2 regions of the Kribbella sp. NBC_00359 genome follow, and region 1 is predicted to be linked to the other one. Evidence: riboswitches for the same ligand, from Rfam matches in the RefSeq annotation. Region 1 holds a riboswitch; the other holds the start of a gene.
What was found. A riboswitch is a leader RNA that binds a small molecule or an ion and turns the genes downstream of it on or off. The one in region 1 is predicted to bind cyclic di-AMP.
Positions count from the first base shown of each region.

Region 1 (6,341 bases):
GCAGGGTCTAGCAGGCAGTGCGGGGTCAGGTAGTCGCGAACTGCTTCAGGAGTCCTGCGGCCCGGTTCCGGAGCCTCTTCTGCACTGCGTCTGTCACCGTGTCAGGACCGAGCGCGTTGACCTGGTGGTTGACGTCGTACATGACTCGATAGAGCACCAGGGCCTCGGCGGCGGCCAGCCAGGCCGCCCGTTGGCCGGCCGGAGGGCGCTGGCCGAGCGTCAAGCTGAACCAGAGCGGAGGGAGCTCGTCTGGCTCGGCCAGCATCGACTCGATCCGAGTCCGCACCTCGGCAGTGAGCTTCGTACGCGCAGTCTTCCCGGTCGTCAGCGTCGAGCCGAACTGCTTCATCAGGGCCTCGTGATCGGCGATCGCCGTACGCGCCTGGCGCGCCTGCGACTCCAGCCACGAGCGGTTGCGGGCGTGGGTGGCCTTCTCCTTCGCCAGGCTCTCGACTCGGGCACGACCGACCGGGCCGCCATCGGCCGGGACCGCACTCACGCCTCGCAGCGCGGCCTTGGCGGCAGCGATGACCTCGGTCTCTAGGTTGTCCTGCTTGGCTAGCCAGGCTTCCCACGCCTTGATCTCGCGGCGACGCTGTTCGATCTGCGACTCCGTCAGCAACTGGGAGACCATGGCCTCATAGGTGCGGGCTGCCGTCGCCCACCTCTTCATCGGTGGCGTCGCCTGGTCGAGCTTCGCAGCTCGGCCGGTCGTGAAGGTCGCGTGCTGTTCCAGCCAGGCGAACTGACGCACCAGGCGCCCGATCAAGGCGTCCTGGCGTTCAACCGTCGAAGTCAGATCGGCGATCTCGTCTGCGGTGGTCTCCTTGAGCTCGTCGACGTCTGCGGACAGACGGAAGGTCGTCTCCTCGACACCGCTCACGCTGCTGCTGACCGTCGAGACCTGCTCCTCGAGATCACGGATCTCGGACGACACGCGGCTGTCGAGCCGGGCCAGGTCCCTGGCTGAGGCATATCCGCCAGCTGGCGCTTCTTCGTAGTAGTTCACTGCGGCGCCTCACCATCTGCCGACGAGAGATCTGGTCTTGGGAGGTAGGTGATCATCCCCATCGTCAGGATCGGTACGAGGGCGAAGTACACGGGCAGCACCCCGTACATCCCGAGGCCGCTCACGATCACCAGGAGGATCGACACCACGTTGATCGCGATCGGCACGCCGGTCCACTTGCTCGAAGCTTCGGCCAGGAACAGAGCTCCGAGCCCCACCATTACCGCGGCGGCCAGGCGCCACATTGAGAACGACACGAACAGCGTCACCACAAAGGCAACCAGGACGGTGGCGTGTGCTGTGACTGTGATCGAGGTCGGCCGGCTGCGGGACAGGCGCACTTGTTCCCGGGCGGTGTCGGCGTCGGCCTGCTTCCTGAGTTCCGGCAGCTCCTCTCGGCGCTTCAGCACCTCGACGACCCAGGCCAGGTCGCCCTCGTTGACCGGTCCCTCGTCACCGCGGGCTTTGGCCTTGTCCATCTCATCCACGACCTCGGCGGCCCGCTTCAGGTCCGCCTCCAGATCTTGCTCGAACCCGCGAAGCCAATCGGCGGTCACGCGATCCGGTACCACGCTGTCGCTACGAGTCATGCACACAGTGTGAGCGCGGGCACCGACACTTTTCGGTCTCGGTCAGCGCGTTAGCTGATAGCTGAAATTGTTGATGGGGCCGATCTGGTGGGTAGGGCGGACGGCGGATCAGCTCGGTTTCATCCTGCAGGCGAAGGCCCACCAGGCGGGGTCGCAGGTCGTCCAAGGACACCGGGCCTTGCAGGTTGGTCAGTCGGGACGACGATCACCATCAGGCGTCGGTGGGTGATTGTCGGCCAGCCACCTGTCCCGGGTGCCGGTCGGTGAAGTGCCGGCGGCCATGAAGGACGGCAGGGTGAACTGTGTTGGGGTTGAAGTCGCGGCGGCGGACCAGCTCGAGGTCGCACGGCGTCGTCAACCCCAGAGCGGCCGAAGACAGCGAGGACGGCGTGGCGACGAAACCTAATTCGCCGTAATGATCCGCGGCTTGGCTGGGATCTTCACAACATGGACGGTCGGCCCCCAGACTTCCTCCGCGATCGTCACGGTGCACCGTAGGTACACGGTGACGCCGTCAGTGGTCGGGGCCAGCCACAACGCCGGATGGGCAGGCGTTCTGGCCTTCACGTCGCGGAGAACGACTCGCGGCCGGCGGAATCGCGCGGCCGACCGGGCCCCGCGGTCAGCGGACCGTGAAGGATGTGCAGCGCGATTCGGCAATGAGGTCCTTGCCTTCGCCGCCCAAGGTGCCCGGCGGCCAGATTTCGGCGACCAGTTCGTAGGTGCCTGAGGGGAGGTTTGCGGATCTGCACCGGGCCTTGCGGAGATCGCGGGCCGGCAGTCAACTGATGGCCGGTCAGGTCTCCGAAGCCGGTGGACTTGTCGTCGACGTCGTTGTCCTACAGGCCTGCGCCCAGATCGACGCGCCGGGCTGTGGTCGACACGATTCGATTCATCTACCTGGTCACCACCGGTTCACACCACGGCGCCAGCGGCGCGACCAGGTACGTGTGGGTACGTGTGGTGACACCGGCAGGCATGTGAGAGTTCGTCTGTAACCCTTCTATATAAGGGATCTACAGGCGAAGTGCCGGGTTGTGGATGTGGTCAGAACTGGCGGTCCGGGCTGCTAGAGTCAAAGTGGTCCAGTCACTGTGCTGGTCTGCACCTGTGTCAACGCCGAGCCCTGCCAGGACACCCGTGCTCCCCTCGAACGATCATGGCAGGGGTGGGGGACCCAGGAAGTTGGGTCTCGACCGTGGGTGGCCGAGACCCTGGGGTGAAGTCCGCGGGAGCGGACCGGGCTATCAACTCCCAGCCCGAACCCGACAGCTAACTTCACAGGCGTCGGGAGCTTTGCCATGCTCAAATCCAACCGACGTCAAGGATCAGGTGCGCCTGATCGGCCCCGGTGGTACCGCCGCGTCTCCTGGTGGCAGGTGATCCTGTGGGGTCTCGCCGCCGCGGCCGCGGCGTACGCCTGGTCCCTCCAAGTCGACTACGCCGACGTACCGGCTGGCTCCACCGACTGGTGGATCTTCAGCGGTTCCACCCGCACAATCATGCGCCGCGTCGGGATCTGCTGCACCGTCATCATGATCCTCATCCCCGCATCCCTCGCCGGGCTCGCGACGATCCGGGCCCGCAGAGCACGACAGCGGGAAACCGCCCAGATCGCGCAGCGGGTACGGACGATCAACAGCGTCATTGCGCCGCTGGCAGCGCACCTGCAACGACTCGCGCACCTCGATCCCGGCGAGACCCTCCCTCGCGAACGGCTCGCCGGCGAAGCTGTAAAGGCGACCCTCGCCGGCCTGTTCGATCTGCACGGCGGCTGGAGCAGCCAGGTCCGGGTCTGCTTCTTCCGGGTGGAAGGAGAGGCGCCGGACCGGCGCCTGGTCCCCGAGAACCATCACGGCCGTGGCAAGAAGTCCACCTGCACGGTCTACGAGGGAGACGGTGGTCGCGGGACGGAAGCGTTCCGCGCTCTGGACGCCCGCCAAGCCCGGAGTTGGCAGGACGGCAACGGAGAAGCCGAACCCTCAGGCTGGAGTCGGGACAAGGAGTACAAGTCGTTCCTGGCCGTGTACGTCGCGACCGAGACCGTCCTGTTCGGCATGATCACGATGGACGCGATCGATCCCGAGGCTTTTCACCCGAAGGTCGACCTGCCGACGGTGCAGACAGTTGCGGATCTGTACGCCGCTATCCTCGCGGGGCTCTCCGCCCCGAAGGATCATCCAGACCTATCAGGCGCAACATTCGAGCAGTAACTCCGTGGTGCCGCCGTACCCACCCACGCCGGGTACGGCGCGCCTCGACATCCTCGATCGCTGCCGTCATCGCTTCGTCGCGAACCCGGGCGAAATACCTGTCCGGGTCGAGCGCGAGCTGATCGGCTCGTTCTCCACTGCTGGTGACCTTCGTCGACTTCAAGACTGTCCCCTCGCCGGTCGGTCTGGGGACAGACTGACATGGGGGATCAAGAAGTCATAGGTGACGGGGCACACATGCCAGTAACGCGTCGATCTCGCCCAGGCTACGAATCCCGAGATGCGGTCGGGTGGAACCACGCGAGCTGGCGACCTTCATCACCAGAGCGTTGAAGCGCCGACAGCCGGGCCGCTCAGCCGGAATGGGGGGGACAGGCCGTCACCTGGCCTGGTTGGCTGCGGCTTGGCCGCCGGTACGGGCGCCGGTTCAGCTCGGCGGCGACGGCGATCGCGGCGGCTGGCTCGCCCCGTGCGTACGCGGGCTGGGCACCAGCCCAATCCCACTTGGCCGGCTAGCCGGGAGGGTGGAGGTCCTGTGCAGGTTCGGGCTGATCGCTAGCCGCCGAGGAGTCCAAGGAAGCGGATCCGCTCCTGCTCCTCGCCAGGGCGCTGGACGCGGAAAACCGCACCAGCCGCGACATCATCGGTGATGTCTTTCATCAATCGAATCGCTCGCCGGGTGACATCACCTTCGGTGATTCCGTTCGCGCGCGCGAGCTCACGAACCACCTCGAGGATCGGTCCGGTCAAGGACACGCTCACGCGAGCTGGTCCATCGTCGACGTCGGCCACTGCCGGTGACGCTCCGTTGCTGGGCATTCATCCAGCATAGGACAGGTATGCGGCAAAAAGCAGCAACCTGCGGCAAGTAGCCGCAAAATGCAGGGTCATGCCTTTTGAATGACACCAGGGGGCCACTGTCTGCTGCCGCACACTTACTAGTGGTTGCACGCCCCGGCATCCGCCCTCTGGAATCCCGGAGCACCCCATCCCCGGGAGGCCCCCACGGAGAGTGAGGAAGATGATGGCGAACGACCAAGGCGGCAACCCGCCGGATCGTCACGCTGAGTTCGAACTCAGCGAGTTCGAACTCAGCGAGCTCGGGCCACGTTCGTACGACACAGTGGCCGAGCACACGACGCGGCGTTGGCTCGCCTGGATGTACATGGTGGGCAGCACTGTCGTCGTCATTCTCTACTTGGTCGGCGCCCTTCAAGGAAAATTCGACCACGCTTTTTGGGTTGTCGTTCTGTACCTCTGCGCCCCTCCCCTGGCTTACTACTTTGGTCAATACCAGATCCCGGCATCGTTCAAACGATTGCTGATGCCGGGCCGAAGTGGGGGGACCACGACCGACGATGAGTAATCTGGACGGCGTATTAACGGAGTTAACCTTCGAAACTCTGACGTATCTTCAGCGCTACAGGGAAAAAGCGTTCGTTTAAAGCGGTTGCCGCCGAGTTCGGTGTCACCGAGCGCACCGTAAAGAAGCACCTCGACGACCTCGACGAAGCGTTCAGCAAGAACTGGCGCACTCCGATCATCGAGCGGCGCGGTCACGGCGACTGGGTTCTTACGCCTGCTGGCGAGGATCTGGCCAACCAGGTCAAGGGCCCGATGGACGCTCTCAGTGTGGTGCCGGAACTGGTGGCCGGCACCGCAGCAAAGGTGCGAATTACCAGCTCGAGCAACGGCCTCGAGTACCTCCGAGACTTGCGCGAGGCACTGCCCGCTGTCCGGGACTGGGACATCAACGTGGTCCAGAAACGAACGGCTGAAATCAAGCTCGGGGCCGACGCGGGAACCCAGCTGTACTTCATGTCCGTCCTGGAGTCGACCGAGTCGATCACCATCGAGCGCGGCATCGTCCATACGTACAGCCAGGGCATCCATCTGCTTCCGCTGCTCGTGGAGCCGATCCGGCTACTGGCTCCGAGCAGGTACTGGGAGGGGCGGCCACGGACCATTCTCCAGCACATCCAGGACAGGGTTGTCTTTGTCATGCCGGCGGGCGGCGTCGTCTGGGACTACGTCAACGTGCACTACCAGGACTGGGCCGTGTTCCGTCCCGGCCAGCACGTTCAGGTCTCCGAGCGTGAGGCCGGGCTGAAGATGCTGAATTACGGTCTCAAGCCCGGCGCCGCGATGCTCGTGCACGGCTTCGACAAAGTAGCGCAACTCAACATCCCGGGCCCGGGCCTCGATGGCTACGGGTTGTTCGACCTAGTGTCGCGTGTAGTTAGTTGATTTACGGTTGGTGTGCGTCAGGATGGGGTATGGCGAATCGACCTGCTGCTGCGCTGGTTCTTCGTGAGGGTGATCGGGAGCGGTTGTTGCGGATGGCTCGGTCGTCGTCGGGCCGGGCGGGTCTGGCGCAGCGGGCGCGGATCGTGCTGCTGGCGGCCGACGGTGAGGCGAATACGGCGATCGCGGAGCGGGTGGGGGTTTCGCGGCCGACGGTGATCGGCTGGCGGGAGCGGTACGCCGAGCGGGGGCTGGGCGGGTTGGATGATGCGCCGCGTTCGGGGC
Region 1 is NZ_CP107975.1:247,576-253,916, forward strand. Features, by position in the region: gene OG876_RS01075 (hypothetical protein) at 26-1,009, opposite strand; gene OG876_RS01080 (hypothetical protein) at 1,006-1,599, opposite strand; cyclic di-AMP (ydaO/yuaA leader) riboswitch at 2,707-2,898, shown strand; gene OG876_RS01085 (hypothetical protein) at 2,979-3,812, shown strand; gene OG876_RS01090 (hypothetical protein) at 4,368-4,604, opposite strand; gene OG876_RS01095 (hypothetical protein) at 4,834-5,178, shown strand; gene OG876_RS01100 (hypothetical protein) at 5,445-6,059, shown strand; gene OG876_RS01105 (IS630 family transposase) at 6,089-6,341, shown strand, end outside.

Region 2 (6,341 bases), 2.8 Mb from region 1:
GCCCGCGGCGGTCAGGGCCTGGTTCAGGCCGATCGGGTCGAGACCGCGGACGAGCGTGCCGGTGCCGGCCAGCAACTCCTGCAGCGAGCCGTTGGCGACGATCCGTCCGCCGCCGATGACGACCAGCCGGTCGACGGTCGCCTGCACCTCGCCCAGCAGGTGGCTGGACAGGATCACCGTGCCGCCCCGGGCAGCGAAGTCCTGCAGCAGACCGCGCATCCACCGGATGCCTTCAGGGTCCATGCCGTTGGCGGGCTCGTCCAGGATCAGTACGGCGGGATCGCCGAGCAGCGCGCTGGCGATACCGAGCCGCTGCCGCATGCCGAGCGAGTACTGCCCGACGCGGCGCTTCGCGGCGTCGCTGAGTCCGACCGCCTCGAGCATCTCGTCGACACGGCCCTTCGGGACCCCGAGCAGGCTCGCGTTCAGCAGCAGCGTCTCCCGGCCGGTGCGGCCCGGGTGCTGCGCGGCGGCGTCGAGCATGACTCCGACGACCCGGCCGGGATTCAGCAGGTCGGCGTACCGCTTGCCGGTGATGGTCGCGGTGCCGGACGACGGTGGGGTGAGTCCGGTCAGCATCCGCAGCGTGGTGGACTTGCCGGCGCCGTTCGGGCCGAGGAACCCGGTGATGCTGCCGGGCTGGACCGTGAACGAAACGTCCTGGACAGCCGTGGTGCTGCCGTAGCGCTTGGTCAGATTCTCGACGGTGATCATGGCAACGAGTCAACCGTCGCCGACCCCTGTCGCACATCGGACAACCGGCTGCACCGACCCCCTACGAAAGTCGTCCGGGAACCCCCTGGATCACACCCGGAAGGGGGACGTGATCGCGTCCACCGGACAACTACGCTGACAGAATGCGACGGTTGCGCCGGTGGTACGCCTGGTGGGTCAGGCATGCCGCGCGCCTGCGCGACTTCCTGTACGTCGGCGTCAGTCTGCTCTCCATCGTCGCGCAGGCCGCCTCCGGTGGTGGGGGCTGGACGATCAAGGACTGGTACGTCGTCGGTGTGGGCGTGGTCGCGTCGGTCGCGCTGCTGTGGCGCCGACGGTTCCCGGCGACCGTCACCGCGATCACTGTCCTCGCGATGCTGACCGCGGGCATCTTCGTCCCGATGGGACTCGCGCTGCTGACCTTGGCGATCCGGCGGCGCGACCTCGTCCTCGCGATCCTGAGCCTGGCCGCGTACGCCGCCTACGTCCTCAACACCTGGGGTGGCGACGGCCAGTTCTGGGTGCCGGTCTTCACCGGACCGTTCCTGATCGGGACCTGGGTCGCGATCGGCGCGTACATCGGCGCCCGCCGCGACCTGATGGTGTCGCTGCGGGACCGGGCCGAGCGGGCCGAGGCCGAGCGTGAGCTGCGCAGCGAGCAGGCCCGGTTGGGGGAGCGTGCCCGGATCGCCCAGGAGATGCACGACGTACTCGCGCACAAGGTCTCGTTGATCGCCCTGCACGCCGGCGGCCTCGAGGTGAACCCGGCTGTCGGCCCTGACAAGGTGGAGGGGTCGGCCCGGCTGATCCGGGAGACCGCGCGGCAGGCGATGGAGGATCTTCGCGAGGTTCTCGGCGTACTGCGCTCCGACGTCAGCGTGGACGGCGCCGACCTGGCGCCGGTGCCACAGGCGGCGGATCTCGAACGGCTCGTCACGGCGTCGCGGGACGCGGGGGTCAGCGTGACGAGCGAGTTCGCGCTGCCGGACGACGTACCGACGTCCCTCGGGCGGACGATCTATCGCGTGGTCCAGGAGTCGCTGACCAACGTGCACAAGCATGCGCGGGGAGCGTCGACCGAGGTGCAGGTGCACGGCGCTCCTGGTGAAGGCGTCACGGTCAGGGTGACGAATGTGCGGCCGGTGGCTGCTGGTTCACTGCTCCCAGGCGCCGGGGCCGGACTGGTCGGCCTGCGGGAGCGAGTGCAACTGGTGGGCGGTCGGCTGACGACCGGACCGACGGCGGAAGGCGGCTGGCGCGTGGAAGCCTGGCTGCCCTGGGAAGACCACCGGCGGAGTGCTGAGCCTGTGTTCGTGGACGAAGGGGAACGATGACGCGGCTGCTGATCGTGGACGACGAAGCGCTGGTGCGGGCCGGGCTGAAGATGATCCTCGAGTCGGACGACGACCTTGAGGTAGTCGCCGAGGCCGACGACGGAGTCGACGCGGCGGCCATGGTGAAGGAGCACCGTCCCGATGTCGTCCTGATGGACATCCGGATGCCGCGGCTGGATGGCTTGGCCGCGACCCGAGCGGTGCAGGCGCTGCCGGATCCGCCGAAGGTCGTCGTCCTGACGACGTTCGACCTGGACGACTATGTGTTCCGGGCGCTGCAGGCCGGCGCGAGTGGCTTCCTGCTGAAGGACACACCGCCGCGGGAGCTGGTGCAGGCGATCAAGGTCGTGGCGGCCGGGGACGCGATGCTTTCGCCGGCGGTGACCCGGCGGCTGATCGGGCACTTCGCCGCGGACCCGCGCGCGGATCGGCGTCGGCTGGCCCAGCAGCGGATCAGCAAGCTCACCGAACGGGAGCGGGAGGTGCTGATCGAGGTCGGCCGCGGACTGCAGAACTCCGACATCGGCAAGACGCTGTTCATGAGCGAGGCGACGGTGAAGGCGCATGTGTCGCGGACGCTGGTGAAACTCTCGGCCACCAACCGGGTCCAGGTCGCGATCCTCGCCTACGAGGCCGGTCTGCTGGACGATTGAGAAACCGGCCCGGGCCGTCGGAGGGGTGGGGGACGACGGCCCGTGCCGGTTTCAGTGGTCAGCGCGCCTAGGGGGAGAGGACGCTGACGAACCGGCAGCGCCCGGGGGGAAGGGCGCTGACCGGTGGGACTCAGACGCGGCCGAAGGCCACGCTGCTGGTCCAGATCTTCGCCTTGGCGACCGGACGACCCGGACGCGAGGAGTGCCACAGCATGTTGCCACCGGCGTAGATGCCGACGTGGTACACGCCGCCGCCACCGCTCTTGAAGAACACCAGGTCACCCGGCTTGGCGGTCTTCCGGCTGATGTGCTTGGTCGCGCTGTACTGCGCACGCGACGTACGCGGCAGCTTCTTGCCGGCCTTCTTGTACACGTAGCCGGTGTAGCCGGAGCAGTCGAAGCCGCGCGGGGTGGTGCCGCCGTAGCGGTACGGCGTGCCCTTGAGCTTCGCGGCCTCGCGGAGCACGCGGGCCCGGAACGTCCCGGTCGAGGTGCTCGAGCCGCTGCGGTGGGGACCGTAGAGCAGGTGGTGCTTGGCGGTGTAGGTGAGGCGGCCCCAGGTCGCCTTGTCCGTGGAGCCTGTGGCGCGCAGACCCCAGGATGCCTGGTACTTCTTCAGAATCCGCACGGTGCTGGCGCCGAAGTAGCCGTCCGGACCCAGGTGCAGAGCCCGCTGGACGTACTTCACGGTCGGGCCCCTGTCGCCGTACCGGAGCAGCGGCCTGCTGGGGATGCTCCAGTACCCCCGCGGAACGGTGGTGGTGGCGGTCGTGGTCGCCGAGGCGGTCGCCGGGGACGCGGTGAGGCTGATCGCAGCGCCACCGCCTACTGCGAGGCCGACGGACAGAACGGCGGCGGTGGCTCGCGGAGTCGCCGACTTGGTGGGCTTGCGGTGTTTCGCGATGGTCCGGCCGGTGGGCCGGATGGTACTGGTGTCGTTCTGGCTGACGGCGCGCGAAAGCGACGTCCGTCGGGCAGTGACGGGCATGGTTGTCTCCCGACGCCTGTGAAGTTAGCTGTCGGGTTCGGGCTGGGATTCATAGCCCGGTCCGCTCCCGCGGACTTCACCCCAGGGTTTCGACCACTCACGGTCGAGACCCAACTTCCTGGGTCCCCCACCCCTGCCATAAATTTTCGAGGGGAGCAGGCGGGCCTTGGCAGGGCTCGGCGTTGACCCGTCTGCGGTTCGTCGTCTTTACCGAACCGCAGACGACTGTATAACAGAAGGATCACGACGCAAACCCTCAGATCCACAGAGACCCTCTGGAATGGCCCTGGAGGGCTGTCTGACGGGTCAGGGAGTCGGGGTGAACATCAGGTGTCCTGAGCGTGTCTGAGCGTCGCGCAGGTGGCAAATGGGGGTTCGATGTGACCCCGGTCACATTTCGCGGTGGCTTTCTGTGACAACGGGCACAGTGCGTGTCCAGGGCACCCTAAAGTCCTTGCGATTTCAGCGATTTCCGAGCAGCTCGACGAACCGGTCCAGGCCGACGTTCCCGCCTGACAGCACCACTCCGACGCGTTCGGGCAGCCCGCGGATCCGGCCGGCCAGCAGGGCCGCCAGCGCGCTCGCGCCGCTCGGCTCGAGGACGATCTTCAGTCGCTCGAACGCGAACGCCATCGCGACCAGGATCTCCTCGTCGCTGACCAGCTCGAAGCTGTCCACCAGCCGCCGGTTCACCGCGAACGTCAGCTCGCCCGGCGTCGAGATCGCCTGCCCGTCGGCGATCGTCCGCGGTACGTCGATCTCCACCCGCTCGCCCGCGGCCAGCGACCGGGCGTGGTCGTCCCCGGCGGCCGGCTCGACGCCGATGATCCGGATCCCCGGCGACATCAACGTCGCCGCGGTCGCACAGCCGGCCATCAGCCCGCCGCCGCCGACCGGAACCAGCAGCGCCCCGAGGTGGCCGACCTCCTCGATCAGCTCGAGCGCGACCGTCCCCTGCCCGGCCATCACGTCGACATGGTCGTACGGCGGAATCAGCGTGAGTCCACGCTCGGTCGCCAGTTCCTTGGCCAGCGCGGCCCGGTCCTGTGTATAGCGGTCGTACTCGACGATCTCGGCGCCGTACCCGCGGGTGGCGGCGACCTTCGTCGGCGGCGCGTCCGCGGGCATCAGGATGACCGCCTTCGTGCCGGCGATCCGGGCCGCCAGGGCGACCGCCTGCGCGTGATTACCGGACGAGTACGCCGCGACGCCGTACCGGAGCTGCTCCGGGGTGAGCCGGCTGATCGCGTTGAAGGCGCCGCGGAACTTGAAGGCGCCGATCCGCTGCAGGTTCTCCGCCTTGAGGAACACCTGCGCCCCGACCCGCTCGTCCAGGGTCCGCGAGGTGAGCACCGGCGTACGGTGGGCGACCCCGGCGATGCGGTCCGCGGCGGCCCGGACATCTGTGAGACTCAGCGCGGTCATGGGGCCTCCCGGCCTGGACTGAGGAGCGGAGGGAGCGAAGCGACTGGAGCGACGAGGGAAGGCCGGGAGTCAAAGCCCCATGACCCGCCGCGCCGGAGGCGTGGCATCAACACTGCCATGGAGTGACGTTATCCAGCGATGTCAAGATGGCGCGGTCCGCTCCGTACTGATGCACGAGAGGCGCCCACACCGGGGGCCACGGGCGAAGGAGACACTGTGAAGTACCTACTGGTCCTGAACATCAACCCCGACGTGCTGGCCGCGCTGACCGAGGAGGAGCAGCAGGCCATCGGCGCCGGGCACCAGAAGTTCCTGGAGACGACGAAGGCGTCGGGCGAGTTCCACAGCACGGTCGCGCTGGCGGAGCCGGCCAAGTCCGTGGTCGTGAAGGTCCGCGACGGCATGCCGGCGGTGACCGACGGGCCGTTCGTGGAGTCGAAGGAGTTCCTGGGCGGCTACTACCTGATCGAGGCGGCCACCCCGGAGCGCATGCACGAACTGGCGGCGATGATCCCGGACGCCGGCATCGAGGGCCTCGGCGTGGAGGTCCGGCCGGTCGTGTTCTCCGACGGTCTCTGACTGTCCACGACAAAGGGGTTCTCCACAGTCTGTGGAGAACCCCCTTGTTTTCCTGAGGTTTCAGGAAGTCTGGTCGTCGACGTTCGCGTCGGCGGCGTTCTTCTTGATCGACTCGATGCCGTTCAGAGCCGAGGCCTTGGTCTTGTAGCTCTCGCTGCTGGTCGCGATCACCTCGCCGTTCCCGGCCTTCAGCCGGAAGCGGTACTCACCTGACTTGTCCTCGTACAGCTCGAACTTCCCCGCCATCGGTAAACCTCCGCGTGTAGTGGTATCGCTCCGCTCCGGAGCGTAGTCCCGTCAGCCCGGCGGGACCTCGCGCACCACGCCGGGCGCGTCGGACCAGCCCGGCCAGGGCCCGGGCGGCGGCCCGTCGGCGTCGGGCCGCTCCTCTTCCGCCGTCTTGTACGGCGTCAGGCCGCGCGCCTTGTAGTTCGCCACCGCGGCAGGTCCGTCGAGGGTGTTCGTGTGCACCCAGACCCGCGTGATCGGGTCAACGCCGGCATGCCGCTCGTGCAGGGTCCACGCGTTCCGCAGGCCGACCGTGAGCAGATGGCCGCCGATCCCACGGCCGATGAAGCCAGGCAACAGTCCGAAGTTCTCGATCTCGGTCTCCTGGCCGACGCCGCGCAGAGCGACGTACCCAGCCGG
Region 2 is NZ_CP107975.1:3,072,881-3,079,221, forward strand. Features, by position in the region: gene OG876_RS15025 (ABC transporter ATP-binding protein) at 1-714, opposite strand, end outside; gene OG876_RS15030 (sensor histidine kinase) at 858-2,048, shown strand; gene OG876_RS15035 (response regulator transcription factor) at 2,045-2,701, shown strand; gene OG876_RS15040 (C40 family peptidase) at 2,832-3,689, opposite strand; cyclic di-AMP (ydaO/yuaA leader) riboswitch at 3,689-3,861, opposite strand; gene OG876_RS15045 (threo-3-hydroxy-L-aspartate ammonia-lyase) at 4,152-5,114, opposite strand; gene OG876_RS15050 (YciI family protein) at 5,331-5,693, shown strand; gene OG876_RS15055 (YegP family protein) at 5,754-5,939, opposite strand; gene OG876_RS15060 (GNAT family N-acetyltransferase) at 5,991-6,341, opposite strand, start outside.
Region 2: another riboswitch for cyclic di-AMP. It lies ahead of OG876_RS15040 (C40 family peptidase); the one in region 1 lies ahead of OG876_RS01085 (hypothetical protein).